Linked DNA regions of Herpetosiphon gulosus. The protein of the gene in region 1 binds, or shares a complex with, the protein of each later gene. Links are inferred from orthologs where the notes say so. Each region holds a gene or a part of one and is shown in the gene's direction. Other genes may lie near its edges.

Region 1 (13,726 bases):
CTCTTCGTGGTTAAATTTCCCCTGCGTTATGCGACTGCTAATTCTGGTTCTAGGGCAGCGATCAGGCGGCGAACTTGTTGCATCAATTGGGCAAAGTTGAGGTGGTTGAGTGATTGAGGGCCATCTGAGGAAGCGCGGTCGGGGTCGTGGTGAACTTCGATCATCAGACCATCTGCGCCAGCGGCCAAGCCTGCCAAAGCCATTGGCTGCACCAAGTACCATTTGCCAGTGCCATGACTGGGGTCGGCAATAACGGGCAAGTGGGTGCGCCGCTTGGCAACTGCCACGGCATTTAAATCGAGGGTGTTACGGGTGGCTGTTTCGTAGGTGCGAATGCCGCGTTCGCAGAGAATAACATTACGATTGCCAGTGGCGAGGATATACTCAGCCGCTAACAACCATTCTTCGACTGTAGCCGAAGGGCCACGCTTGACCATGATCGGCTTGCCAGTTTGGCCTGCTTCTTCCAAGAGCGCGAAATTTTGCATATTACGAGCACCAAGTTGGATGATGTCGGTGTAACGGGCAACTAATTCAACATCACGGGTATTCAGGGCTTCGGTGATGATTGGCAAGCCAGTTTCTTCTCGTGCTTGAGCCAAAATCTTCAAGCCTTCTTCGCCCAATCCACGGAAAGCATAAGGTGATGTGCGGGGTTTGAATGCGCCGCCACGCAGAATGTTGGCACCAGCTTCCTTGACCGCATGAGCCGTGCGTAACAATTGATCGGCACTTTCGACTGAACATGGTCCAGCCATGATCACTGGTGTCCCGCCGCCAATTTCCAAATCGCCAACTCGAATGACCGTATTGTGTTGTTGGAACTCACGGCCAGCCAATTTGTAGGGGCGGGTGATGCGCAGCGTGGTTTGAACACCGCTCATTGATTGCAACTGTTCTTCTAAGCCAGCCGGAATTTTTGCGCCTACAACACCAATCACAATCCGTTCCTCACCTTCAGATAAATGGCCTTTGAGATTATTTTCGGCTAAGCGAGCCAAAACAGCGTCACGGTCGGTCAGATCAGCGTGGGACTTCATTACAACGATCATGGTCAAATGCCTCCAAAATTAACAAACCCTAAGTACCAATACCAAATACCGTCGCGAACGAATGGCAGCCAGGTTTAGGCAGGTTGCCAGGTGGGCAGGTTCAACAACGCTGTTGATTGAGCGCGCTCAGGGCGCAATTTGGCGGCATCGCCAAGATAGCAATGTATGATCTCGCTGGGTTTGCGGCTGGTGTTCCACAAAATCAGCACCCGAATACAGAGAGATAAACTACCAGGAACATCCATTTCGTGTGCACACAGCATGGCCAAGTCGTTCCAGCCAAGCTGACGGGCAGCCAAAGCTGGGAATTGCGCGTTGAGGTTGGATGACGTGGTAAAAAAGACACAAGCAATATCATCAAGATCAATCTCGTTGGCTTGAACCATGGCCAACAACAACTCGCTAGTTGCTGCCAATACAGCCTCTGAACTATTTTCCAGCGCCACCGTTGCACCGCGAACTCCACGACAAACGAGCATAGCATCCTCCAGTGAAGCACAACAAAAAGCGCGGAGCTTGTCGCTCCGCGCCGAAGGGTATTTCCAAAATCAGTAAGGTGTGTCTAATCCTTCGTAGGCAGCGACAACTCAATATGGCAGCTAAAGTAATAAAAATAGCTGCTAAAGAATGCATATGAGTTAAAGCTGTTGAAAGATTGCATGGTTGACAGAACCTTGTATCAATTACGATTGGCCGGAGCATACCACATGGCTTGCTATTTCGTCAAGTACTAATTTAAGCAACAAACTTAACAATCTTTCGAGGGGTCAGTTGTCAGGGTTCAGTTTTGATCCACGAAGCACACGAAGTTACACGAAGGCTGAAATCGCGAAGCTCGCGAAGGTTCAGTTTTTAGCCACGAATTCCACGAACCCTAGTCTATTCATCCAACAGCGAGAACCTGATCCCTGACCCCTAGCCCCTAACCTCTTAACTTCACCCCTTATCCTTCATCCTTATATAATCCTCTGCGCCTCTGTGTTAAATCCTCGTGCCTGACCCCTGGCCCCTGATCTCTGACCCTATGTTCTATGTTCTTTGCTACATATATAGGCTGCTAGCCAATTGTGCCAAGCTCGGTCGTAAGGCTGAACCTTTTGTTAAACGAATGAGTAATATACATAACACCTCAACGCTCATTCCTCAGGGCCAATTGGAGATTAGAATTATGAGCCGACTCTTGCTTCGCAAACTTGCGTTGTTGATCGTGTTAGTGCCGACATTACACTTTTTAGGGGCGTGGTATGCCTATCGTCAACAGGGCTTTTTTTATCCACCCAAAGAAGTGTCAACGCAAACAGGCAATGGATTTAATGTATCGTATGAGTTCGATGATCGTCCGTTTATGACCCACTATCGTGGTGTGCTTGCCGCCATGGTCGATGGTGATTTGGGGCGGATTGAACGGACGAAAGTCGCTGAATATATCGATGATTTTATTCTCCGTTCGGCGCAATTGTTGGGCGTGGCATTTCTCGCGACGATCGTTCTTGGCTTGGGGATGTGCTTATTGGCAATTTCGCCGCGCACTGGGCGGGTCTCGCCAACAATGGTCACAATCTTTACCTTGGGCAATGCGATTCCTGGCTTTTTCTTGGGTACATTGTTAGTTTTGGGTTTGCTCTATGCCAAACGATCTGGCTGGACGAACCAATTGCTCTTGCCAGTGCAAGGCTATAGCACCTCCAAACATCTAATTTTGCCAGCATTAACCTTGACTTTGCGTCCAGCGTTTTATATTGCCTCGATTGGTGCAAGCTTGCTCGAACATGAATTTCAGCAAGATTATGTGCGGGTTGCCAAAAGCAAAGGCTTGCGTTGGCGAACGATTGTGCGTCGCCATGCCATTCCTAATGTTGCGCCGGCGGTGTTTGCTAGCTTAGGCCGTGGCTTACAGATGGTGGTTGGTAGCTTAATTTTGGTCGAAGCCTTGTTCGATTGGCGCGGTACAGGTTGGATGCTATTCAATACACTGACTAATTCGCGCTCAATTACTTTTTTCAACCCATTGATTTTGGCTTTGCTGCTGGCTATGACTGGCGCAATTTTGATTTTGGTGGATTTGTTAGCCTCAATGCTGAGCTTATGGATCAACCCACTTGGGCGGCAAGCTAGCGCAGGGAGAGGCTAATGGTTAAAAATCTACCACTGACCTTTGGTTTAAGCATTGTTGGCTTGATGCTGCTGATTGCGATCTTCGGCCCTAGCCTTGCCCCGCATGCTCCAGCCGAGGAACATCGCGCCTTTCGCTATGAGGGCCAACTCTACGGCGGCCCGCCGATGCAAGCCTTGCCCCCCTTCAGCCATCCCGAATATCCCTTGGGCTTCGATGATATTAGCCGCGATTTATTGAGTCGGCTGTTATGGGCGGTTCGACCAACTTTAGTGCTCTGTGTAATTATCGCGGCGGTGCGCTTGCTACTTGGTTTGGTGGTTGGCGGAGTGGTTGGCTTTTTGGGGCCACACGTGGCAAGTTGGTTGGATACGATTACTACCATCACCAGCGCCTTGCCAATTTTGATTGTAGCCTTAGGGTATTTGATTTGGACTGGCGGCAGTGCCGTAATTGTCTATCAAGGGGTTACGCCGATCACTGCCAATAATGCAGGTTTGGCGGCGTTTATTGTTGCCTTATGTATGACTGGTTGGGTTAATAGTGCCAGCGTGGTGCAAGGCTATGTGCAAAAGATTTTGCATGCGCCCTACTTGGAAAGCGCTCAGGCAATTGGCCTGAATCGCTGGCAAATTACGCGGCGCTATATTTTGCCCCAAGTTTGGCCGTTGCTGCCAATGTTGCTTGCTAGCGAATTAACCGCCGTCACCTTGATTGTGGCTGAACTTGGCTATTTGGGCTATTACATCGGCGGTAGTTATATTTACACTGATAAAACCACCGATAGCCCCTTACCCGATATTGTCAAGCAAAAAGCTGGTCAGCCTGAACTTGGTCAGATGCTTTCCGACTTTTTTGGCCAATATAGCCGTGCACCGTGGGTTTCAATTTTTGCTGGGCTGTTGATGGTATTACTATTGGTTGGTTTTACGCTCACCAGTGAAGGCTTGCGCCGCTCGTTGGATATTACACGGCCTCGCCGTTGGTATTGGCGCAACCTGTTGCAACGCAAAACTAGCAAATCTAAGCTAAATCAGGCTACCTAGGGCTTTGCTATCGCCAATCATTTTTTGCTGTCGCTCACCTGTTCCACCTCAGCGCCGGAACGGGTACAATAGAGAGAGCAACATACTAAACATCACGGTTATCGACCGTCACAATAAGGACTAGATCAATGACTCACCCGCTGCTGATTGGGTTGAACGCCCAACAACAACGCGCAGTCCAAGCGATTCATGGGCCAGTGTTGGTGCTGGCTGGCCCAGGCTCGGGCAAGACCCGCGTGCTGACTCATCGGATTGCCTATTTAATTAATGAAGTTGGGGTGCGCCCCTATAACATTTTAGCCGTCACCTTTACCAACAAGGCTGCCCGCGAAATGCGCGAACGGCTTGGAAATTTGATTGGCGAAAGTCGGGCGCACGATGTAATGATGGGCACATTCCACTCAATTTGCGCTCGTTGGTTGCGCCGCGATATTCAGCATCTGCAACGCGCCAACGATTTTGTGGTCTATGATGCCGATGATCAGCAACGGGTAATGAAGCAGATTTTGCGCGAATTGGATTTAAGCGAGAAGCAATATAATCCGCGTTCAATTCATGCCCGCATCTCCGCTGCCAAAAACGAGATGATTGGGGTAGCTGAGTTTGCCCGCAGCGTTAGCAGCTATTTTGATGAAATTGTCTTGCGCTGTTATGAGCGCTACGAAAAACAATTGCTAGCCAATAATGCTCTCGATTTTGACGACCTGCTGCTCAAAACCGTGAATTTATTTGAATATCATCTCGATGTGCTGGCGCGGTATGCCGAACGCTATGTGCATGTGATGGTTGATGAGGTTCAAGATACCAATCGGGTGCAATTTTCGCTGATCAATCAGGTTGGCGCTGGCCATAACAACTACTTTTTGATCGGCGATATTCAGCAATCAATTTATGCTTGGCGTGGGGCGCGGTTGGCGAATGTGCGCGAATTTGAAGAGGCGCACCCCGATGTCCAAATTATTCCACTAGAGCAAAATTACCGTTCCACCCAACCAATTCTTGATGTCGCCCAATCGATCATCGATGCAGCTTATGATCGTCGCCATACCACCAAAATCTGGACTGATCAGCAGGATGGCGAGTTGGTTTCGTTGGTCGAGGCCTATGATCACAATGAAGAAGCGCGGTGGGTGGCCGATGAAATTATGCGCATTCGGGGCCGCGAAGGCCGCTCACTCGATGATTTTGCTGTGATGTATCGCACCAACGCCCAATCCCGCGCCTTTGAAGAAGCCATGATCAGCCGCAACCTGCGCTATCGATTGGTCGGCGGCACGCGCTTCTACGAACGCAAAGAAATCAAAGATATTGTGGCATATCTGCGAATTATCCATAATCCCCACGATGAAGTTAGTTTGCTACGGGTGATCAACGTGCCAGGCCGCAGCATCGGCGATCGCACCCAGCAAGAGCTATTGCAATGGGCACGCAATCTTGATGTCTCAATTTGGGATGCCCTCGAACTGCTAGCTACCAATGAAGCCCAAAGCCCGCCGATCAGCGGGCGAGCACGCAACGCCGTTGAGCAGTTTCAAAAATTGGTCGCTGGCCTACGCGATTTGCGCCACGATTTGATGCTCGGCGAGTTGATTCAGCGCTTGCTTGAGCGTGTGCCCTTGCAAGAGTTGCTGGTAGCCGAATATGGCGAAGAAGAAGGCGCAGAGCGTTGGGAAAATATTCTCGAATTGCAAAACGTTAGTATGGAATATCTGGCCCTGCCTACCGAAGATCAATTGCCGCGCTTTTTAGAAGAAGTCGCCTTGGTTAGCGATGTAGATAGCCTTGATTCCAACAAAGAGCGCGAGCCTGGTGTGACCCTGATTACGCTGCACCAAGCCAAGGGTTTAGAGTACCCGGTGGTATTTTTAGCAGGCTTAGAAGAAGGCTTGTTGCCGCACGGACGCTCAGTCGATGATCCTGAAAGCATCGAGGAAGAACGGCGCTTGCTGTATGTTGGGACAACTCGCGCCAAACAACGGCTGTACATGCTCTATGCTTTCAAACGGGCAACTTGGGGTCGCACCGATATCACGATTCCTTCGCGCTTTTTGGGCGATATTCCCAAAGATTTGCTGCAGCGCACGCCCACCCGTGAAGTCAAACAGATGCCAGTTCATGCGGCGACCCAATGGCAAAGCAATCCGCCGCAACGCACGCGGGGCACGCAACCAAGCACCAGCAGCATGTGGAGCGGCGCGAGTGGCCCAGTGCGGCCAAAACGCCCCGAACGTGAGCCAAGCGCCGCCAGTTATAGCGCTGGCGATAAAGTGCGCCACGCCAACTTCGGCGAGGGTGTGGTGGTCAGCAGCAAAATGGTCGGCGACGACGAAGAAGTCACGGTGGCGTTTCCAGGCAAAGGTGTGAAAAAGCTCTTAGCCGCCTTCGCCAAACTCGAACGGGTCTAGCACGGTTTAGGAGGAATCGATGAATCAAACAATGTGGGATGCGGTTGATCAGTATATTTCCGATCGATTAGTCCAAGCTGACCCAGCCTTGGATGCAGCCTTGCAGGCTAGTGCCGACGCTGGCTTACCACCAATCAATGTTGCACCCAATCAAGGCAAATTGCTGCATCTGTTTGCGCTGATGTGTGGGGCTAAACGCATTTTAGAGATTGGCACGCTGGGTGGTTATAGCTCAATTTGGTTGGCTCGCGCTTTGCCAGCCAATGGCAAATTGATTACCTTGGAATATGAGCCGCATCACGCTGAGGTTGCCAAAGCCAATATCGTTAAGGCAGGCCTGAGCCAAAAGGTTGAAGTTCGGGTTGGCGCAGCGCTCGATAGTTTAGCTCAGTTGGCCGAAGAAAAGATTGAGCCATTCGATCTGATTTTTATTGATGCTGACAAGCCCAATAACCCGCACTATTTGGCTTGGGCACTCAAATTTGCCCATGTTGGCACGGTGATTATTGGCGATAATGTGGTGCGCAACGGTGCAGTCATCGATCCCAGCAATCCAGACCCAGCGATTCAAGGAACCCGCCAGTTGTTTGATGATTTAGCTTCGAACTCCAAGCTGACGGCGACAGCCCTGCAAACTGTGGGCAGCAAAGGCTACGATGGCTTTGCAATTGCGATTGTCCAGCAACTCTAAAATTAATTGATCGGCCATGGTTCAAGCCAGTTGAGACTAATCAACTGGCTTACTTGTTTAAGCATAATTCGATGACATAATCAATCTCGATCACATGGTTGCTGGCTAGAAATAATTAATTTCTGCTTGATTATGATTCTATACCTCTCCATTTATTGTCATTTAGGGGGTGCAGGGGGATGAAAACACCCTTCGGTCCCCGCCTTGAGGCGGGCTTACAGAATAGGTTTGGTCAGCCCTCACCCAACCCCTCTCCCACGGCGGCGGGAGAGGGGGCTAGGGGGTGAGGGCTGACCAATCAACGGCAAATTCTACCCAATCATTATTAAAAACCTACCCTTGCAAGAATGCAAATTGTTTAACACTGCAATGTTCAGTCGTTGGGCGGTACAATCAGCTGAGTTTCATTGGCATAATTGGCGTAATCAAGGAGGAAGCGATGCTCGACGATCAGATGATCCTGCGCGAATTGGTCACAACCTGGATTCAGGCGACCGAAGCTGGCGAGGTAAGCAAGATTTTGCCCTTGTTGGATGATGATGTAATTTTTTTGGTAGCTGGTCAAGCGCCGATGCGCGGCAAGCCAGCCTTTATAGCTGCTTCTGCTGGCTTGAGTCAATTCAAACTCAAAATCGATTTTGAAATTCAAGAAATTAAACTTAATGGCAAATGGGCAACCTGCTGGAATCAGTTGCGGGTGCAGATTCAGCCGCAGCATGGCAAACCGCCGCTTGTACGAACTGGTGATAGCTTTTCGTTATGGCAAAAACATGCCCATGGCTGGCTTTTGCTGCGCGATGCCAATATGCTCCAAACATTGAAAGAGGCATAATCATGTATATTCCCAAACATTTTGCCGAGCCAAATCCCGATGTATTGCATGAATTAATCCAACGCCAACCTTTGGCGACGATTATTACGATTGGCGCTGAAGGCATCAATGCTAACCATATTCCGTTGTACCTCGATCCTCAAGCGGGTGAATTTGGCACACTCTATGGCCATGTGGCGCGGGCTAACCGCATGTGGCAGGAGCAGCATTCGCAACAGGAAGTTTTGGCGATTTTTCATGGAACTGATAGCTATATCACGCCAAGTTGGTATGCCAGCAAAGCTCAAACTGGTAAGGTTGTGCCAACTTGGAATTATGCTGTGGCCCACGCCTATGGCCCTTTGCAGGTGATCGACGACCCACAATGGTTGCGCCAACAGCTTGAGCGGCTGACCAACCACAACGAAGCCAGTTTTGAGCATCAGTGGCAGGTTGCTGATGCACCACACGACTATACCGAAGCCCTGCTCAAAGCGATTGTTGGTATTGCGATTCCAATTACCCGCTTGCTCGGCAAATGGAAAGTTAGCCAAAATCAGCCGCAAGCCAACCAACAAGGCGTAATCGCAGGTTTAGCGGCAAGCTCAGAACCAAGCGCCGCCGCCATGATTGAGCTAATCAAACAACGCCAATCGTCTTGACAGATCTGTATACTAGCCAATGTAAGATGCTGTGGATTGTTAGACCCTTCCTTGCAGCTACCCAGCAGCTCGCTATGCTCTTGTTTGATTGACCCACTATGTTTTTTTGCACTTGGGTCAATTGATTTGGGATTCTTGTTTTAGGAAGGAGTATGCACATGGCTCAAGGTTTATGGGCACGCCGCTGGGCGAAATTTCAAGCAGTTGGCTTGATCTTGCCAATCTTGGCAGCCTGTGGGGCAAGCACAACCGAGGATCGGACAATTGCCTTAGCAACTGTGCCACCGCCAACCGCCACCGCCACAACCGCACCAACCGAGGTTCCAGTTGCTACAAGTGAGCCAACCGTTGCCGCGACCAATCCGCCTGCTACGACTGCAACCACTGAGGCCTCCCCAACTGCCACCTTTACGCCAGAGCAAGCCGAACTTGAACGGCGCTTTCGGGCAGCAGTCAGCGATGCCGAAATTGCCGAACCCAGCGAAATCTCAGATAAGCTGACGATCGTCGATCCCAGCAATAGCAACCTCGTGTGGGATGAAGCAACAGGCCGAGTGTTGGTGGCAACTTGGACATCGTGGAATGGTTACGATAGTTTGGTAGGCCAAGAAACCACGACCACCCGCGAAACTTGGGTGACCGCCGTGCCCGAAATGCAAAACTTCTGCAAAGCCTACGTCCCAACTAGCGATGTACCATTGACGTTACGTTTGGAGCAATTGCTGGGCTTGCCTGCCAACAACGGCAAAAATCGGATTGTGCATTTGTGGGTTCCAGCCGAAGATCTGTTTCGGCCCAGCCCCGACCCTGAAATTAGCGATAGCATTGCCCAACTCGAAATGCCTGAGCCAAGCGCCTTCTCTTCGCAACAAGATTATGAATTTAGCCGCGATTGGTTCAATCTCCAACGCAGCCTCTCGTATGATCCCAAGAATGGCTACCCTTGGACACGCCTAGGCTACACCTACGATTGGGGCAATCAGGCTAGCGAAGTTGGTTTAAGCGAATTTGTGGTGTGGGCTAAAACCACGGTTAAAGTTGAGAGCGTCACCCAAAATGCTGAATATTGCCAGCCCTAATTGAATCGAAATACCCCTCTCCTACTTGTTGTGGGAGAGGGGCAAGAATTTTAGCCTTCGATAAAGCGATAACCAATACCCCATTCAGTCTGAATCAAATTCGATTCAGCATCGATCTCGCTTAATTTCGAGCGTAAGCGCCGAATATGCACATCGACGGTGCGGGCATCAACATATTCATCGTAGCCCCAAACTTGTCCTAGCAACACTTCACGGGTAAATACTTGGCCTGGGTGCGAAGCCAAATAGGCCAATAAATCGAATTCTTTGGGACGCAAGGTTAATTGCACATCGCGGAAGGTAGCGCGGCGACGAGCATTATCAAGCTGCAAGCCACTTGAAGTTGGCGCGGCATCACCAATCTGTTGGCGCAAACGGCTAGCCTCGGCAGTACGCCGCAACAATGCCCGTACTCGGGCTACTAGTTCGCGAGGGGAGAATGGTTTCACCACATAATCGTCAGCGCCCAACTCCAAACCGACGACCCGATCAACCTCATCGGCACGGGCAGTTAGCATAATGACTGGTTGCTCAAAGCCTTCGGCTCGCATTTGGCGTAACACCCCAAAGCCATCGATTCCAGGCAAGCCAATATCCAAAATCAATAGATCATAGGTTTCGTTGCGCAAGCGTACCAAGGCATCTTCGCCTGAGCCAGTTTCGCCCACTGCAAAGCCTTCGCGCTCAAAGCGCGAACGTACTACATCGACCACACTTGGTTCATCATCAACAATTAAAATACGTTGCATTAGGCATCCTCATTGGTCATGACTTCGCTCAAAATCCAGTTTAGAAAGCGTTGCGAGCCATCAACAATTGGCAAGGCAATAATTTCGGGCAGCGAATAGGAGTGCAATTGTTCGACGCGCTCGATCAAACTGCCCAAGGCATCGGCCCTAGTTCGCACAATCAACAAGATTTCCGACTCTTCCTTGAGCACTCCATCCCAATGATAAATCGAGCTTATTTGGGGCAAAATATTGACACTGGCGGCCAGCCGTTCAGTAACCAAGGCGCGGGCCAACGTGCGGGCCTCATCAGCATTACTGGTGCTGATCAAAACAACATGGGCTGTATCCGACATAGCTCCTCCAGATCGATCTAAGCCATTGCTGTGTCTACTCTACCTTAAAGCCATCGATCTGCAAGAGGGTTAAGCTGTTACCACTTGTTAATCCCCCATTGCATCGAAGGCTATACCTAGCGAGTTTAGCGATTTGGCCTATTGAGTCGGGCGAATTGGCTGTGCTAGGATAGCCAACGCAGCATCACATGAGAGTGAGTGTACATAGTGTCCATCGGAGCGTACCCTATGTCACAGCATGCATTGATCAAACGTTTATTAATTTTGGTAACACTGTTAAGCTTGGTGGCTTGTGGCTCAAGCGAAGCTAGCCAACCGGTAACTGCTAACAAAACTCCTAAAACCTATGCCGATTTGGTGATTGGCTATTCGCAGATCGGTGCTGAAAGCCGCTGGCGCACCGCCAATACCCTCTCGATCCAAGAAAGTGCTCAAGATTTAGGCGTTGACTTACGCTTTGCCGATGCCCAACAGGAACAAATCAACCAAATTAATGCAATTCGTTCATTCATCACCCAAAAAGTTGATCTGATTGGGGTTTCGCCAATTGTTGCTGATGGCTGGGATGCGGTTTTTGCTGAAGCCAAGGCCGCTGGCATCCCAATCATTGTGGTCGATCGCACGGCCAATGTGCCCGACGAATTAATTACTGCCTTTATTGGCTCGGATTTTGTGCTAGAAGGCGAACGCGCTTGCGAAGAAATGGCCCAATTGCTCGATCAAAAAGGCACAATTATTGAGCTAGAAGGCACGGTTGGCTCGGCTCCCGCCCGTGATCGCAAAACTGGCTTTCATAATTGCTTGAAAAAATATCCCGAAATGCAGGTTTTGGTCTCAAAAAGTGGCGATTTTACCCGTGCTCAAGGCAAAACCGTCTTACAAGGCCTGATTAAGCAATATGGCACTGATTTTGATGCGATTTATGCCCATAACGATGATATGGCCTTGGGGGCGATTGAATTGCTCAAAGAATTAGGCATCAAGCCTGGAGTTGAGGTCAAAATTGTCTCGATTGATGCAGTTGAAGATGCCTTCAAGGCTATGATTGCTGGCGATTTGAATGTCACGGTTGAGTGTAACCCGCTGCTTGGGCCACAATTTTTTGAAACTGCCCTAAAAATTGTCAACGGCGAGCCATTTGAACGCTGGGTTAAATCGAACGAAGGAATTTTTCGCCAAGCAACTGCCGACCAAGATCTGCCTAAACGGCGCTATTAGTCGGTTGAGAATTGGCTGAGGTATGGTTCATGCAAGCTTTTGGTTTGTTCAAAACAATGGGTTTTCGGCAGCGTTTATTTTTGGCGCTTGGCAGCCTGAGCGTGTTGGTGCTAGCGGTTGCGCTTTTGGCCTTCTTTACTCTGCAATCGATTCGTCGTACCTCACGGGCTGCGGCCAACGACCGCGCCATGAGCATTTTAGCCAGCGAAATTTCAATCCATGCCTTGCAATGTCGGCGCTATGAAAAAGATTTTTTGCTTAATGCTGGCAATATTATCGCTCAAGATGCTCCATTGCAGCAGTGGCATGCAGCCAGTTTCGAGCTAGGCAAGGCGATCAAAGAATTTGAAGATGCAGCTAGCAGTGAACTTGATCAAACTCAAGCACAGGTTTGGCGCGAAGCTTGGCGCGATTATGTGCGTGGCTTCAGCAGCGTAGAAATTGCGGTCAACGAAGGCTCGATCAACGATACCCAAGCAGCAGTCAAAACCTTTGAGGCCGCCCAAAACAATATTCAACTATTGACTGATCAGTCCTATGATCTGGCCGAAGTTAAAAACCATGCTTCGCAGGCGAGCAGCGCCGAGCTAGATTTGGCAGGTCAGCAAGCAATTATGCGCCTAACAGTTATTTCGAGCGTGATTGTGTTGCTGGCCTTGTTGACCTCATGGCGCTTCCCACGTTGGCTGATCAAGCCGATTCAGAAATTACAAACCAGTGCTGAACGCCTATCCAGTGGCGATCTTTCGGCGCGAGCAGGGCTGCGGCTGAATGATGAAATTGGCATGCTTGGGCGCAGTTTCGATCAAATGGCCCAAACCCTTGAGCAAAATACTAACGATTTGGCCAATGAATATGTTGTTGCTCAAACTGCCCGTGAAGAAGCCGAAGCCGCCCGTAGCCAAATCGAACACCAATTGTTCATGATTCAGCAGCAAGCTCAAGTGATTGCTGAAATGAGCACGCCAATTTTGCCATTAACTAGCCACGCTTTGGTCATGCCCTTGGTTGGGGCATTGGATCAACAACGGATTCAACAGGCTCAAGCCCGTGCCTTGGAAGCAATTCAAGAGCGACGGGCAAAATATTTATTGCTCGATATTACCGCTGTACCAGTGATCGATACTCAAGTTGGCCAAAGCTTGCTGCACCTACTGCGTGCAGCACATTTGCTTGGTTGTCGTTTGATGTTGGTTGGCGTGCGCCCCGATGTTGCCCAAACCATCGTTGGGCTGGGGATTGATCTTGGCGATATTGCCACATGTAGCAGTTTGCAAAGTGGCATTGATCGAGTGCTTAATCACTAGGCTAAGCCAGAACAACGGCGTTCTGGCTTGGCCGATTAGGCATTAGCTTGCAGTTCAGTCAAAACCTCGGCTAAACTGGCATATTGCCAGACTGCTGCCGGAAATTCTAAATATTTGGTGACACTATTGGGCACGGCATACACGGTTGCTCCCGCTGCCAAGCCGGCTTGCACTCCTTGGGGCGCATCTTCCAGCACAAGGCTGGCCTGAGCGCTGGCTCCCAACAATTCGGCAGCCCGCAGAAAAATATCGGGCGCT
Region 2 (16,584 bases), on another replicon or contig:
GCTCACGCTCGCCTGTTTTTATGTGCTGGCGACTATTCCCTCGGATGCGGCGGTGGTAGTCTTGACGATGTTGCCAATTTTGATGGCGATGTTGGCCAGTCGGCGGTGGTGGCCGATTGCCTTTTATCCACTCTCAGTCACGATTGTTGCTTCGATTCATGCTGGCGGTTGGCGGGTGTTTACACCAGCAATCATCGCATTCAATATTTTGGAGTTTTTGATGCTCTGGGGGGTCACATCGCAGGCGGTGCAATTTGCCAAAGCACGGGTCAAAACTGAAGCTCAACTCAGCAAAGAGCAGCAAGTCCGCCAATTTATGCGCTTTTTTCAGCACGAATTGCGCTCCTATAGCAACAGCCTTGATGTATTGTTGCCAATGCTCAATCAACATCTCGCCAAACAGGCAGTGATCGATAACGATGCGATTCACCCGCAGGAGTTGGTGCGTGTATTACAAACCACCGCCGATTCAATTCGCCAACTAACGACCGAATTGCTGGTGCTCACCCGCGAAGGCCAATTGCTGCCGCAACAACGCATCCCCATCCAATTATTGCCCCTGCTGCAAACTGAACAAGCTGAATGCCAAACCGAGATGCAGCGCCATGGCCTTAATTCGAGCATTCAGATCGATTGCCCCACTGATTGTATTGTGGTTGGCGATGCGCTTTTTTTGCGCTTGGCGATTCATACCATTTTGCAAAACGCAATTGAGGCGCTGTTACGCTACCCTGGCGAAGGCCAAATCTTCATTCAGGTTGAACAAACGCCTCAATCGACGCAGATTGTGATCTACGACACGGGCAAGGGCTTTCCTGCCGATTTGCTTGATCATTTAAATCAGGCTCAATCGTTGAATCAAGCCTTGGGCTGGACGACCAAAATGGGCGGCAGCGGCTTGGGAATGCCCTTGATTCGCCATGTAGCGCTCTTGCATGGTGGCACTGCCCAGTTTAGTAATCGGCTAGAGGGTGGGGCGCAAATTCGGCTCAATTTGCCGCAGGTTTAGCAATCGTAAAGCGAAATAGCAATGGAGCACCAAAGGTCGTCCATACTCCAATAATCAAATAACGCAGGCCATCAGCAATCAGGGTTGCGGGCAAAACGCTTTTGAGCAGTGCCCGCAACACAAAGACAATGCTAATGCCCAGCACAATTTTGATTAATTGTCGCCACCAAACGGTTTGCACCTGAAATTGAGCATAGCGTTGCTGCAAACCCAACGTACCCAACGAGCCAGCCAAAAAGCCCAGCATCTTAACCCGATCAGCGCCAGGATCAACGAATAAGCCAATTAAGCTGAGCGCGGCAACCGCCAAGGCCAAGCGTTCTTGCTGTTTGCTTGGTAAATTGCTGATAATTGGCGTGCGATAGATGCTGGCGACCACAATTAAACTGCCAAAAAACCAGCCACCAAGCAGATCGATCGGCCAATGCACGCCCAAATAGAGCCGCGAAAAGCTAACGAGGAAAATCATAATGCCAGCAATTGCCCAAGCCCAGCGCTGGCGTAGCCACAAGCCAACAAACGCCCAAAAAACCAAGGTATGTTGAGCATGACCACTGGGAAATGAAGGACTCCACGAGCCATCTTCTTCGAGGGCAGTGGCTTTAGCGCCTTCGCTCAACACAAAACGCTCAGGATGGGCAGCCGCAGGTCGAACAGTATCAAACCAATCTTTGAGCCAAGCGTTGGTATAAAACGAGCCAAGCAACATCACCAACAATCGCACGCCTAAGTTGATCCCAACACACCAAAAAATCAGCGGCCCGAGCAACAGATAAAAATCCTCACCACCAATATTGGTAATCCACAAAAACAGCCGATCGAGCACGGGGTTATGCCATTGCTGCAAACGTTCAAGCAAATCGAGTTGCATCGCCAACCTCACTAGAATGATTGGCGCAATTATACGTTAACTAAAAACGGCTCCTTGGCAGCAACCAAGGAGCCGAAGCACTGGACGAATAAATGATTTTAGCGGCGTGGGCGAGCCAAGGTTGGGGTGATTTTCACACCGCGAATTTGGGTACGACCAAGCGCAGCCAAGACACGGTTGGCAGCCTCATCCGGCACATCAACAAAGGTGAAGTTATCGAAAATATCGATCGCTCCGATTGCGCGGCCTGGCAAGCCTGATTCGTTGGCAATTGCCCCAACAATATCAGCTGGGCGCACACCTTGTTCGCGGCCAATGTCCACAAACAAACGGGTCATGCCTTCTTCGCGGAACGAGCGGCCACCGCTGTTGCGATCACCACTGCGAGGCCCACGGGCAGCACGATCACCACCGCGATCGCCACCACGTTCACCAGCGCGACCATTATCGCGGCGATCGCCACGGCGACCATTATCGCGACTATCGCGGCGATCGCCACGGCGAGCATCGAAGGTTGCTTCGTCTTCAACCATTTCTAAAGGATCTTCGGCGGTCAAATCTGGCTCGCCAAGCATCATCTTGAAGGCAGCAGCGGCCAAATCGGTTGGTGAATATTGTTCGGCCAATTCTTCGGCCAAAACCAAATATTGTTCCAAACCACCTTGTTCGTTGTGTTGCTCGATCAATTCACGCAAGTTGTCTTTGAAGGCTTCGCGGCGGCGGGCGACCACATCGGCAATCGTTGGCAAGCGCAAGCGTTGAATTGGCGCACCAGTCATGCGTTCGATGGTGCGCAGTTGGCGACGTTCGCGTGGAGTTACCAAGGTTACGGCAACACCTGAACGGCCAGCCCGGCCAGTTCGGCCAATCCGGTGAACATAGGCTTCAGGATCAAGCGGAATATCATAGTTAATCACATGGCTGACATGTTCGATATCCAAGCCACGGGCAGCCACGTCGGTTGCGACCAAGATTTCGACTTGTTCTTCGCGGAAGCGCTTCATCACACGGTCGCGCATAGCTTGGCTCAAATCGCCGTGCAGCAATTCAGCGCCATAGCCACGAGCCAACAATTTTTCACCAAGCTCATCGACCATGGCCTTGGTGCGGCAGAAAATAATCGCCGAGGTTGGCATTTCAAGGTCAAGAATCCGTGTGAGCACTTCAAATTTATCGCGTGCGCCAATTTCATAATACACTTGGCGAATTTGCGGCACAGTCAATTGTTCGCGTTCGATCGTCACCATTTGGGGTGATTTCAAGTATTTGCGAGCCAAACGCGCGATTTCATCGGGCATGGTGGCTGAATATAAAGCAGTTTGGCGATCCTTAGGAGCGCGTTCCAAAATATATTCAATATCATCAACAAAGCCCATGTTGAGCATTTCGTCGGCTTCGTCGAGCACCACGGTGCGCACGGTCGAAAGATCAAGCGTGCCACGTTCCATATGGTCCATCAAACGGCCAGGTGTGCCGATGACGATATTGACCCCACGCTTCAAAGCGCGAAGTTGGCGATCAATTGGCTGACCACCATAGACTGGCAAGGCGCGAATGTTCAAATATTTGCCATACGCTGAAATAGCATCCGAGACTTGGACGGCTAATTCGCGCGTTGGGGTCAAGATCAAGGCTTGCACACCCATGGCTTTGGGATCAATCCGTTCGATCGTTGGCAACGAAAAAGCAGCGGTTTTGCCGGTACCTGTTTGAGCTTGGGCGATAATATCATTGCCACTGAGCATCAAACCAATACTTTGAGCCTGGATTGGAGTTGGTTCTTCATAGCCAAGTTCAGTAATTGCCCGCAACGTCGCTTCGCCTAGCCCAAGTTCCGTAAACGTAGTCATTAAAACGAGTATCCTTTCGGTGAATGTAGGGTTAACAGCCCGTTGCTGTTACCGTCCCGCAGCGTGCGGAGTCGCCCTAACCCCCCGAATGGCAAGCAAGCGACGCGCACGACACAAAAAACGCGGGGGCTACACCGCCCGCGTTTTCGTTCTCTGCTTAGCGTTAGATCCGATTATAGCATGCTTTTTTGATTATGCCAAAACGCAGATAGGTGCATCTTCTTAATTTTTGATTGAGCTGGCTCAGTTCAAATACTGTTCAATTTGCTGAAGCCATGGGGTTTGAATTGCCCGATCGGCGGCTTTTTCGAGCAATATTTGAGCATCGGGCTTGGCTTGTTGCCAACGCGAAACCGCATATAAATAGGCCAATTGCGGATCATCAGGGCTGGTTTGATACAGCGGCGAAATCATGTATTCAGCTTCAGCCGCCAACGAGCATTGCAACGCGGTAGTCGCCACAACCCGCCGTGCCAACTCGTCAACTGGCGTGTTCAGTGCTTGGCGAGCATACTGCAAGCCACTGCTACAGCGGCGCAACGGCGTATTGATATAAAAATTAGCCGCCTCTAAGCTCAATGTGCCACTCATTGGCCCCGTGGCAATCGCTTGATTATAGGCGGCGGCAGTCCCATTAAAATCGCCTTGACTCAGGCTAATCGTCGCAGCCACCAAATAATTTTCGCTGCTAGCTGGCTCCAAATTAACTGCTTGTTGCAATGCGGCAAGTGCCAAATCAAGCTGCTGGCTGCTAGCGGCAATTTTGGCTTGGGTGCGTGGCAGGGTCGCAACATTTGGCCATTGCTCTTGAGCAGTGGCGATTAACTCCAAAGCCGTAGCACTATCGCCAGCACTCCAATACAACAACGCTCGTTGGTTGGCAGCAAAACTCGCCATTTGATCGCTGGCAGGAATTTGGCTGAGCAGCAGATCGGCGGCTTGCCACAAACCCTGTTCACTCCATAAACTGGCTACGCCAAGCATACGCTGAGTTGGATCTTGCGGCACAAGTTGCTGCATGCGCTGAATTCGTTGTTGCCACTGCCATGGATTCGCCAAGCGTGGGCCGTTGGTTTGCGGTTGAATTTGGGCTAAAAACTGTTGCGCAAGGCTGGGATCATTGGGCAATGCCAGTTCAGCGCTGCGCAGCCAAGCCCAATTCTGCCATGGTTGGGACAAGGCTTGGGCCTGATTCAAGTGATTGGTTGCACTAATCAAATCGCCCACACGAAATGCCAATTCAGCTCGCAGTAGGTGGCTCCACAGATTGGAGTCGAAAGTACGGATTGTTGCTTGAACCGCAGCTTGATCGCCACGTTGCAAGCCAGCCCAGCCATACAATTGCCAGGCTTGTTGGTGTTGTTCAGGCTTGAGTGGTTGGCGAAACACCTCAATTAATTGATAATCAGCCGCTTGCCACTCGCCGCGCGTCAAATATAGCTCAGTCAAGGCTAATTGATTGGGCACACTTGGCTGGGTTTGGTTTAATTGTTGATACAAGCGGGTTGCTTGATGCCAGTTGCCAGCTAAACGAGCTTGGGCCGCTTGCAGCGCCAAACTTGGTGGCTGACGAATGAGCCATACCAACCCAATAATAATGATTAAACTGGCTCCAAGCCAACGCCAAATCCGTGCCACACGTGCCTCCCCAACCTGATTTAGGCTTATTATCCACGATTTTGATAAAGGGACTAGGGGTCAGGGATCAGGAGTTTTATCTACGATGAGCACGAAGAGCGTAGAAACCGCGAAGGACGCGAAGGCTGATCTTGCTATAGCCCGCATCCAATAACCTAAGCCTAATTCCTGAAGCCTAGTCCCTGATCTCTGACCCCTAGCGATCAATCCTAAAAAATCGTTATAATAACACAATTGTTCGATAATCAGTCGCAAGAACGACCATAAATAAGCATAAGCACAGTATAATTAATGACGTGATTTAGGAGGTCGTATGCCACCATTAAAAGTCCATGCACCCTACGAACCGCGTGGCGATCAACCACAGGCGATTGCCCAATTAGTCAATGGCTTAAATAGTGGGCTTGTCCACCAAACCTTATTGGGGGCAACAGGGACTGGCAAAACTCATACAATTGCGCGGGTGATCGAGCAAGTTCAACGGCCTACCTTGGTAATGGCACACAATAAAACCCTCGCCGCACAATTGTATGCCGAGTTTAAAGAATTTTTTCCTGAGAATGCCGTAGGCTATTTCGTCTCCTACTACGATGCCTATACCCCCGAAGCCTACGTGCCATCAAAGGATCTCTATATAGAAAAAGAAGCTCAAATCAATGAAGAAATAGATCGCTTGCGTCACGAAGCAACCCAAGCGCTGTTTACCCGCAGTGATGTGATTATCGTGGCCTCGGTCTCGGCGATCTATGGGCTTGGCTCGCCAACTGATTATGGTCAAGTAGCGCTCAAGCTTAAAACTGGCGAGATTCGCAATCGCGATAAAGTACTGCGAACCCTGATCGATCTGCAATTTGAGCGCAACGATCTTGATTTTCACCGTGGAACTTTCCGCGTGCGTGGCGATACGCTCGAAATCTTTCCGGCCAATGCTGAAAGTGCTTTTCGGATCGAGATGTGGGGCGATGAAATTGAGCGCATGGTCGAGGTTGATCCCTTGACTGGCGAGATTTTGACCCAAAAAGAGCAAATCGAAGTCTTTCCCGCCAAGCACTTTATTCCCAACGCCGACAAAATGCAGGCCGCAATTGGCGATATTCGGCTTGAGCTAGAGCAGCAATTAGCCCATCTCGAAGGCGAAGGCAAGGTGCTCGAAGCGGCGCGGCTTAAACAGCGCACACTCTACGATCTCGAAATTATGGAAGAATTGGGCTATTGCTCAGGGATTGAAAACTATAGTCGGCATATGGATCGGCGCAGCGAAGGCCAAACGCCATGGACATTGCTCGATTACTTCCCCGATGATTTTCTATTGGTGATTGATGAATCGCATATTTCAGTGCCGCAAATTCGTGGGATGTTCAATGGCGACCGTTCGCGCAAGCAAACCTTGGTCGATTTTGGCTTCCGTTTGCCCTCGGCGCTCGACAACCGCCCTTTGATGTTTGATGAATTTTCGAAGCATGTGCATCAAGCAATTTATGTCTCAGCTACGCCTGGGGTCTACGAATATCAACATCATGAACAGGTGGTTGAGCAAATTATTCGGCCAACTGGCTTGCTCGATCCGATGGTTGAAGTGCGGCGCACTCGTGGCCAAATCGACGATTTGCTGGGCGAAATCAAACAGCGGGTTGATACTGGCTCGCGGGTGTTGGTCACAACCCTGACCAAACGTATGGCCGAAGATCTGACCGATTATCTCAAAGAAATGGGCGTGCGCACTCAATATCTCCACTCCGATGTTGACACGATTGAGCGAATCGACATTCTGCGTGATTTACGTTTGGGTGTGTATGATGTGCTGGTGGGAATCAACCTCTTGCGCGAAGGCTTAGATTTGCCTGAAGTTTCATTAGTGGCTATTCTCGATGCTGATAAAGCGGGCTTCTTACGCTCCGAATCGTCGTTGGTACAAATTATTGGGCGGGCTGCTCGCCACATCGATGGCACGGTACTGATGTATGCCGATACGATTACGCCAGCCATGGATTATGCAATCAGCGAAACCCGTCGCCGTCGCCAAATTCAAGAGCGCTATAATCAACAACATGGCATCGAACCCAAGGGGATCGTTAAAGCAGTGCGCGATTTGACCCAAGGCATGAAGAAAGTTGCTGAAAAGCCAGCAGCCTACCAAACCGCCGCCAACCCCGACAGCATGACCAAAGAAGAACTCTTTAAAGTTATCAACGAGCTTGAAAAGCAGATGAAACAAGCTGCCAAAGATCTAGAGTTTGAAAAAGCGGCCTTATTGCGTGATCAACTGACCGAAATGCGCCAAACCTTAGCCTTGATCGACAACACGGCCTTGCTTGAGAGCGTCAATCACAAGCCACGAGCCAGAGCGGCAGTCGTTGCAGAGGATACTGGCAAACGCAAAGTCAAAGGCCGTTCACGCGGCAAGCTCTAAACGAGCGGCGCGGCTGGTTGATCAGGGCTAGCCGCGCACCACCACCCAAACTGCCACACCTAAAAAGAGTTGAACCACCGAGCTACCAATTAATAAGGCAAACGCCCCAGCCCGTGAAGTTCGATACACCAATGCCCCAAATCCAGCATTGATCAGCCAAGCGAGCAACCCAACCAAGGGCAAGGCTAACAGTTGTTCGCGGGCTTCGACTCCACTAACTGCACCTGTGGCATCAATCCGAATTGGTACTTCAAGCGGCAGTTGGTTATAGCGCCAAGCAATTAAGCCCCAAACTGCAAAATTGAGCAACAGCCCAACCACCAGCGCCCAGCGCACCGCATTATTCAACCAAAAATCATAGGCAATCCGCGTAGAGCGCACTACACCTTCGCTTTGAACTTGCACCACCCCCAAATTAAGCCGGCTTTCGACCTCTTGGATAAAGCTATCACGTTGGGCTGGAGTAATTACATAACTACCGCCCGTGGTGCGTAAAAGCAGGGCTTGTTCGGCAGGTTGGGTGCTAAAGAAATTCAAAACCTGCTCATCAACTGCCTGACCAACCCCGCTAGTATAACCAAAACGAGTGAGCAAACCAGGCTTTTGCTTCACAGCCACACTTGGCTCAACCGCTGTAATCAAGTTCATCGGCACAACCGCAGTATTCCCCAACCAGTGAATCGTCAAGGCATTGCGATCGACCCGATAGTGCAAAGTTAAGGCACTCCCAACCCGATACAGCATAATCACGCTAATCAAAAAGCCCGAAACTGCTGATGCAAACCAAGCAAATGTAGTTAAATCGATGCGCCATGTGGTGGCAGTACCAGCGATATCGGCAAGCAATTGCATGGTTGCCCAAATCGTTGCGCCAATGATCAGCACGGTAATTGCTAGGGCAACCCATACTCGCATCGTTCGTTTGGCCCACCATCGATTCATGGAAACTCCTCAGATTAAACAACAAGTGGCGGGTCGCCTTTGACCCGCCACTATTCTACCTGTTTTTGCTTATGGTGTTGGCGTTACTGCTTCGGTTGGCGCAACTGCACCAGTTGGAGTTGCGGTAACTGCCGCTGGATCAGTGGTTGGCTGTGGAATCGTGGTTGGAATTGGCTCGATCGTTGGTGGAACGGTCGTTGCGGTTGGTTCGGGGAAACGTTGTACAGCAGCAGCAGTACGTTTTTCCTCAACCCACTTAAGCACAGCCTCATCGCGCTTGGTGGCCAAATCGGTTTGGCTTGGGCGCAATTCACGCTGATGTACCAAAACAATATGCCAACCTTGGGTCGATTGATACGGCTTGCCAATTACCCCAACTTCTTGGGTTGAAATTGGCTGGGTAATGCCCAAGGCATCAAATTGAGTTAGTGGTCGCATGCCTGTGGCTGGATTATCGACTGCATTATCGTTAGTATTCAACACTTGCACATCAGTAAAGCTAGCCGTATCGGTCAACTGCGCAGCAATATCATCGATTTTGGCTTTGGCTTGCGCCCATTTGGTTACGGTTACGGGGTCGGTTGGGTCGGTAATATTTGCAGTTACGAAAATTTGCTGCGCATCAGCATAAATTTCCTTGGTTGCTTGATCTTCGGTGACCAATTTTTCGCCAAGTTTTGTACGCAACAACTGCAAGCGTTCTTGGTGCAACACAAAGGCCTTAAATGCTTCGCGATCAAATGGCAAGGTTGCCAAGCCATAGGTCGAAGTTTCTTCAATAAATTCGCGCAATGTACCAAAATAGGTGGTCACTGCCGAATCAACCCGATTGCTGGCCTCGCTGAGGGTTGGAGTTGAAGTTGGGGTTGGAGTCAACGAAGCAGTATCAGTTAAACCAGTGGTTGAGGTTACTGGGGCAACTGGGTTCATCACTTCGTTGGCGGGAGCAAACTTGGTTGCCAAGCTTTGTTGCAATTCTTCATCGCTGACCGTAATGCCTTCAGCGGTAGCATTGTTTTCAAGCACCTTATCATTGATCAGCTGATCAAGCACAGCATAATCAAGTGGAGCATTCTGATCTTTCAAGCCAGCAATATAATTGGTGACATCGGTAGCAAATTGCTCGGTGCCTTGCAATTGATATTGGGCATATTGCTGAATTTGTTGAGCCAAATTAATTGCTTGTTGGGCTTGCATAATTTGGCGATATTGTTGATATTCGGCGTTGGTAACTTCAACCCCGGCAACATTCGCGATGGTTTTGTTAGGGACAATCACCTTCTGAATGACCAGCCCAATCCCAATCAGGAGCACCGCCAAGCCAACCGCAGCAGCGGCGATTAGCAACACACGAGTGCTTTGCTTGCGTTCTTGATCCCAGCGAGCACGTTGCCGTTTGTTCAGTGGCTTCGAGTGCTGCACATTCTCAGTATGTTTTGCCATAATCCTTGCCTACTCCATTGGGGGAAACTAAAGTAAAGCAGGCACAGCGCGGATCTCGCGACTGTGCCTGTGCTTCGTTAACCAACGACGCAGAATTAACCGCGGGTATTTTCAGAAACGAATGGCAACAGCGCCAAGTGACGAGCGCGTTTGATTGCAACATTCAATTTACGTTGATATTTAGCACATGTGCCAGTGCGGCGGCGGGGCAAAATCTTGCCGCGATCCGAGACCATCCGTTGCAAGCGCTTGATATCTTTGTAATCGGGCACAATCCCCTCAGCCGTGAAGACACACACTTTGCGACGGGGTGTGTATTTGCGGCGACCTGCCGACTTACGGCGTTGATCTGACATGCGAACGGCTCCTTGTATGTTCTAGTAATTCAAATTCAGCAGTTTTTAGAATGGGATATCGTCATCGCCGATATCGGGCTCGTTGTAGCCAGCGCCACCGCCGTAGCTCCCACCACGATTATAATCATTGGCGGAGTTATCGCGGGCTGGGCGTTGATTGCCACCAGCTTGGTAGCCACCGCTGCGCGACTGGCCTTGGCCTTGCTGTTGGTCAGTACGATCAAGAATGATCATATCGCTGGCAACCACTTCGGTACGAAAGCGCTTTTGGCCGCTATCGTCATCCCACGAGCGGGTTTGTAGCCGACCCTCGATATAGACGCGGCTGCCTTTGGTCAGATACTGATTACAGATCTCGGCCAATTTGTTCCAGACCACGACCGAAAACCACTCGGTTTCATCGCGGGTCTCGCCATTGGGGTCTTTCCACTGACGACCAGCGGCGACAGTGAAGTTGGTCACGGGGGTTCCTTGCGGCGTAAAACGCATTTCAGGATCTTTGCCCAAGCGACCAATAATCATCACTTTATTTAAATCTTTCGCCACGGTTTCCTCCCCGTTGGTTTTAGCGCTTGGTTTCGTCGCGGATCAACAAATAGCGCAGGATTTGTGGAGCCAACTTCAAGTGACGTTCGACTTCAGTCACGCGATCAGCGTTCAAGCTGAAGTGGGTCAAGAAGTAGAAACCTTCAGTGTAGTCGTCGATAGGATACGCCAATTTGCGGCGGCCCCAAGGAGCGCCTTGTTCAGTGCTAGCTACTTCGCCGCCTTGAGCTTTGATATAGCCTTGGATGGTCTCGATGGTCGTGTTGAGTTCTTCCTCGCCACCCAAATCAGGGCGCAGGACGGTCATCATTTCGTATGCACGCACGATGTTTTCACCTACATGAAACATTAAATTGCCACCGTTTCATGGCACGGGGCCGCCAATATCCAATTGAGTTATATGCATGGAGTCAAGGGGTTGCGTTGCAACCAGCACCAAAATGATGCGAGGAGGGTTCAAAGCGAACCACTCGAAGACTCCTTCCTTCGGGTTTGCCCCGTTTTGCCGTGGGTTTGGTGGCCACAAGGCTACGGAGCAGAAAGGCCGCCGCAGTATAGCATAAAAGCCATCGTAGAGCAAAGAGCATAGAACATCGGGTTCAGAAGCCAGGGGCCAGACGTTAACACAGAGCATAGCGAAACAGGGGGCAAAGAACCTAACTTAAGCGATTATGGCAAGGAATCTGTAACAGGAAAACCTGCGATAATAGCCCCAATTATGCTGTTGTGGAGCAACCAGACCGATGCAAATCCAACAAATTGAAAGTGCCGCCGAGATTGCCAGCACCTTTGCCGTGATGCGTGAGCTGCGGCCAGGCTTAGTTGAAGCAGAGTATGTTGCAAGAATTCAAAGGATGATCCAGCGTGATGGCTATCAGATGGCCGCCGTCGTCGTTGAAGGTCAGGTTCAAGCTGTGGTGGGCTATCGCTTCATGGAAATGCTGTATGCTGGAATGTTGCTGTATGTTGATGATCTGATCACCTCCGCCAGCCAACGCTCTAGTGGCCATGGCAAGGCCTTGTTGGATTGGCTCAAAGCTGAAGCCAAAGCCCAAGGCTGCAACGAACTACATCTTGATAGCGGCGTGCAGCGCGAACAAGCCCATAAATTCTATTTTCGCGAAGGCTTGACGATCAGCGCCTACCATTTTCGAATTGCGCTTGATTAATGAACAAGCCCAGTGCTAAGCTCAAAACTCGGCACTGGGCATTAAATTCATCCCAACAACGGAATAACATCAAGTGGTGCATCGTTGCTATCATCCAAATAGCGTTGAATCATGGCTGGCCGATAAATCCCACGATCAGTCACGATACTACTAATCAGCTCTGGCGGGGTTATATCAAAGGCTGGATAATAGCCACGCACGCCTTCAGGAGCGATACGCTGGCCATTCATCATCAGCACTTCATCGCCATTGCGTTCTTCAATGGGAATCTCAGCGCCAGTTGGCGTGTTGAGATCGGGGCCATCATAGCCCAGCACATAAAACGGCACACCATGACGTTTTGCCAGCACGGCATTGGTATAGGTTCCAACTTTATTAGCGATCGAGCCATCGAGAGCAATTCGATCAGCGGCAGTCATATACACCGTGATCAGATCCCGGCTAAAACAAAAGCCCGACATATTATCGTTAATCACCGTCACTTGTGAGCCAATTTCCAAGGCTTGCGAGGCCGTCAGCCGAATACCTTGACCATAGGGTCGGGTTTCAGTGGGCATAACCGCCACGTGTTTGCCCTGTTTAACCACCGCCGTGTAGAGCATCCAATTAAAGGCCGCTCCAGGATAGCAAACCGTCAAAACCGTATCGCCATCGGTCAATAATTCGGCTGCTCGCACGCCACAACGCTCGGCTGAACGGTCGCCACGCTGAATTTCGCCCGCAACATAGCCATAAACCACTTCGTTTGGAGCTTGGTTTTGCTCAAGTGCCTGCAAGGCTAGGCGTTCGGCCTCGGCCAAAATTGTGTGTAAATCGTCAGCAGTTGGGCGAGTGCGGCGCAAGCGCTCCAAGGCTTGAGCTAAAACCATTTGCTGTTGGGCTAACGAATAGTCAGTAGCTTGATCGAGGGCTAAAGCCAAACCATAGCCAGCAGCATAGGCCAAGGGCGGGCCACCCTGAATCACCATCGTCTCGATGGCTTGAGCCACGGCTTCGAGATCAGCACAATCGACCCAAACAGTTTGGGCTGGATACAAACGGCGATTTAATATAGCAACAATGCCTTTTTCGCGGTCGTAGCGCAGGGTATCGCCACGGCGGGTTAGCAAAGGTAAACGTCCAGTCATCAGCAACCTCATACATTTTTTTGATGCTAAAATTGTAGCAGAGATTGCGCCGCAACTCGCTTGGGCGTGGTAGTATAGCGCACGAAGCAGCAAAATAGGGCAAAGGATCGCAATGCAATCACCAGCAAAACAATGGCTTCGCCGCAGCATCCGAGGGCTACTCGCCAGCTTATGTTTGGCAGCGGTAATGTTTATCAGCACGGGCTACATTGTATATCGCCAAGCCCAACGAGCTGAATTGCGCCCGGTTGATGCCTTGTTGGTGCTGGGTGCAGCCCAATGGGATGGTGAGCCATCGCCAGTTTTAGAAGCGCGGCTGACCGAAGCAATTCGTTTATACCGCTTGGGTTATGCCCGCCGAATCATCGTTTCGGGTGGTACGGGCCTTAACGATACTCGCTCAGAGGCCTCGGTTGCCTATGATTATTTGATCGAACACTCGATTGATCCAACCTTGATCATCAGCGTAGCGCAAGGCAGGGATACCCGTAGCACCTTGTTGGCAGTCCACGATGAAATGCAACGCCAGCAGATCGATAGTTTATTGATTGTGACCGACCCTCCACACCTGCTGCGAGCGCTCAAAATGGCCCACGACTATGGTATTACAAGCTTTGGAGCGCCCGTCAAAGCCAATAGCCCAACTACGAATTGGGCTAGTATCAAAGCTACCAGCCGAGAAGCCTTGGCCTACCTCGCCTATGTACTCTTAGATCAATAAGATCGTGACTTTTGGGATACCATAAACTGAGCATCTGTGCGTCAAAGTCAGCGTATGTGCTTTCAGAGGAGGCCGCGCGATGATGACAGTACACTCTTTGCCCACCGCCATTCATGCTGTCTACCACAGCTTGATCGACCACCCCCGTTGGCACAACTTTGGCAAACGCACCTTTGGCTCTTGGCGCGATCTGTTGCTGATCGAAGCCGTTGTTCGTTATCCACGTCAAACCCTGCATGGTTATGTCAATTACCTACATTACTACACCCCATTAATTGTAGCGAGTGTGTTAGAGAAGGCTTTACGCAAAGGCTGGTTAGTGCTTGAACGTGGCAAATACGAGCCTGGGCCACATTATTTAGCATATCTAATTGAACGAGCCGATTTGATTCAAGAATTATTTGATGTTTGGCCGGAAGCTGCAGCCCATGCCGTGGCTGAATATGGCGAGCGCTTATGCGAGGCGATTCCAACCCAAGCCTGCCTTGATCATTTGCTGTATGCCTATGGGCCACGGCCTAGCGCTCATAAAGCTGCAACCTTCGAAGAACGGGCCTTGATGGTTTGTACGGCACTGAGCAACTATCGCGCCGATGCTAAGGCGTTGGCATGGCATGCCTGTGGCATTAGTCCAGCTCAAGGCATGATTTTACGCTCGATTGTTAAACATCATAATCCGATCTCCCGCCCGGATTTATTAATCGCAGTTGATCCGTATTTGGGTATTTGCGCCGAAAGCACGATCGACGGATTATTGTCGCAACAATGGATCACCCGTGATGATCGTGGTTTGCGCCTAACTGCCACGGGTTGGGGCTATTGGCATGCAGCGCGGAGCGCCTTGCGCCAACGAATTGCCCAGCTGTATAGTGTGCTCGATTATCACGAAACCCAAGCGTTTATAATGGGCGCACAAACCCTCGTTAACACAACTAAATATGTCTTTGCCCAACATTTAGCCGCCGCTTGATCCACATTTAACCAAAACAGTGGTACAATGACCTGAATACCTCCCGCCAGACGGGACTCAAATATGCCATCTAAGGCACAAGCGATGATGCTTGTGCTTTTGTGCAACATAAGGAGGCCAAATGGCTTTACAACAAATTGATACCCTGCTGCTTAACGGCATCATCGTCACAATGGACGCAGCAGGCACGATCATTCGTGATGGTGGGGTGGCAATTCAGGCTGGTGCAATCGTCGAGGTCGGCCCAAGCAGCCAGTTGCGCGAACGCTATACCGCCAGCCAAACGATCGACTGTAACAATCATGCCATTGTGCCTGGATTAATCAATGGCCATGCTCACGTTCCAATGAGTTTGTTGCGCGGCATCGTCGCCGATCAGCAGCTGGATGTGTGGCTCTATGGCTATATGTTTCCAGTCGAGAGTCGCTTTGTTAACCCCGAATTTGTCTACCATGGCACACGCCTCTCGTGTGCCGAAATGATCAAGGGCGGCATTACAAGCTTCGTCGATATGTATTATTTCGAGGAAGAAGTTGCCCGCGCCGCCGATCAAGCAGGGATGCGGGCAATTTGTGGCCAAACCGTGATGAAATGGCCAACCCCCGATGCCGCCTCTTACGACGAAGGTTTGGAGCGCACTCGCCGCTTTTTCGAGCAATGGAAAGATCATGGTCGGGTGATTCCAGCGATTGCGCCGCACGCACCCTATACCTGTAACAGCACCATTTATCGCGCTGCCGCCGAATTGGCTCGCGAATTCGATGTACCGCTGGTAACTCACCTCAGCGAAACTGCCCGCGAAGTCGAAGAGGCTCGTCAACTGGTCGATAAATCGCCAATCGCCTATGTCGCCGATTTGGATGCCTTCACCGATAAAGGGATTGCGGCCCACTGTGTGCACATCGACAAACGCGATATGCAATTGCTCAAAAAGCATAACGCTGGAGCCGTGCCCTGCCCAACTAGCAACCTCAAACTGGCGAGCGGCGTGGCCAAATATGGCGAAATGTTGCAAGCTGGCGTGAATGTTGGGCTTGGCACCGATGGCCCTGCCTCCAACGACGACCAAGATTTGTGGTTAGAAGTGCACTTGGCGGCAATCTTGCCCAAAGGTGTTACTGGTGATCCAACGGTGGTCAATGCCAAACAAGCCTTTGCCATGGCCACCAGCATGGGTGCTAAAGCTGTGCACCTCGATCATTTGGTTGGCAGTGTCGAAGCTGGCAAACGCGCCGATATCACAATTGTGGATTTGGGTGGATTGCACGTCGTGCCAGCTCCAGCCTACAACTACAGCAATGACTCAATCTATAATCACTTGGTCTACTCAGCGCGTTCGGGCGATGTACGCCATGTGTTGATCGATGGGGCATTTGTGCTGCAAGATCGTCAATTGTTGACACTTGATGAACATGAAGTTCGGAGCAATGCCCTGCGGATCGCCGAAACGATCAATCAATTCCTCAGCCAACGTGAAGTCAATCTGTTGGATAAAATTCTGGCGATCGGCGGAGTCAAACAAGCCGAAATTT

Evidence for each region.
Region 2: the proteins of ABEB26_RS17285 (region 1) and uvrB are in contact, whole or in part, in a crystal structure (PDB 7EGT), measured with the Thermus thermophilus proteins. The link is inferred for Herpetosiphon gulosus from one-to-one orthologs. Residues at the interface, in WP_096412145.1 of Thermus thermophilus: His654, Arg656, Phe657, Gln666, Asp668, Glu669, Lys680, Arg681, Leu682, Ser683, Lys685, Tyr686, Ala687; in WP_096411307.1 of Thermus thermophilus: Glu23, Leu25, Arg26, Asp27, Gly28, Glu29, Arg30, Phe31, Arg55, Glu326, Asp327, Phe328, Glu379, Ser382, Gln383, His398, Gly400, Arg401.

Annotation. Positions count from the first base shown.
Region 1 is NZ_BAABRU010000012.1:183,099-196,824, reverse strand. What follows is about bases 3,984-6,977. They hold ABEB26_RS17285 (ATP-dependent helicase), read left to right. Parts: upstream 3,984-4,339; coding sequence 4,340-6,616; downstream 6,617-6,977. Other genes in these bases: ABEB26_RS17280 (O-methyltransferase), read left to right, coding at 6,636-6,977; ABEB26_RS17290 (ABC transporter permease), read left to right, coding at 3,984-4,211. Also shown: aroF (3-deoxy-7-phosphoheptulonate synthase), read right to left, coding at 27-1,052; aroH (chorismate mutase), read right to left, coding at 1,127-1,531; ABEB26_RS17295 (ABC transporter permease subunit), read left to right, coding at 2,221-3,183; more of ABEB26_RS17290, read left to right, coding at 3,183-3,983; more of ABEB26_RS17280, read left to right, coding at 6,978-7,307; ABEB26_RS17275 (YybH family protein), read left to right, coding at 7,747-8,139; ABEB26_RS17270 (FMN-binding negative transcriptional regulator), read left to right, coding at 8,142-8,780; ABEB26_RS17265 (hypothetical protein), read left to right, coding at 8,939-9,859; ABEB26_RS17260 (response regulator transcription factor), read right to left, coding at 9,910-10,608; divalent-cation tolerance protein CutA, read right to left, coding at 10,608-10,943; ABEB26_RS17250 (ABC transporter substrate-binding protein), read left to right, coding at 11,172-12,161; ABEB26_RS17245 (HAMP domain-containing protein), read left to right, coding at 12,191-13,468; ABEB26_RS17240 (HAD family hydrolase), read right to left, coding at 13,504-13,726. UniProt on the Escherichia coli protein: A helicase with DNA-dependent ATPase activity. Unwinds DNA duplexes with 3'-5' polarity. Translocates on single-stranded DNA with 3'-5' polarity. Initiates unwinding more efficiently from a nicked substrate than double-stranded DNA.
Region 2 is NZ_BAABRU010000001.1:156,429-173,012, reverse strand. What follows is about bases 5,285-8,229. They hold uvrB (excinuclease ABC subunit UvrB), read left to right. Parts: upstream 5,285-5,681; coding sequence 5,682-7,778; downstream 7,779-8,229. Other genes in these bases: ABEB26_RS00815 (PH domain-containing protein), read right to left, coding at 7,806-8,229; ABEB26_RS00825 (hypothetical protein), read right to left, coding at 5,285-5,368. Also shown: ABEB26_RS00840 (sensor histidine kinase), read left to right, coding at 1-1,009; ABEB26_RS00835 (phosphatase PAP2 family protein), read right to left, coding at 990-1,880; ABEB26_RS00830 (DEAD/DEAH box helicase), read right to left, coding at 1,979-3,730; more of ABEB26_RS00825, read right to left, coding at 3,974-5,284; more of ABEB26_RS00815, read right to left, coding at 8,230-8,720; ABEB26_RS00810 (peptidylprolyl isomerase), read right to left, coding at 8,790-10,163; rpsR (30S ribosomal protein S18), read right to left, coding at 10,259-10,519; ABEB26_RS00800 (single-stranded DNA-binding protein), read right to left, coding at 10,565-11,065; rpsF (30S ribosomal protein S6), read right to left, coding at 11,085-11,390; ABEB26_RS00790 (GNAT family N-acetyltransferase), read left to right, coding at 11,809-12,234; ABEB26_RS00785 (s-methyl-5-thioribose-1-phosphate isomerase), read right to left, coding at 12,282-13,361; ABEB26_RS00780 (YdcF family protein), read left to right, coding at 13,474-14,082; ABEB26_RS00775 (hypothetical protein), read left to right, coding at 14,162-15,052; ABEB26_RS00770 (amidohydrolase family protein), read left to right, coding at 15,174-16,584. UniProt on the Escherichia coli protein: The UvrABC repair system catalyzes the recognition and processing of DNA lesions. A damage recognition complex composed of 2 UvrA and 2 UvrB subunits scans DNA for abnormalities.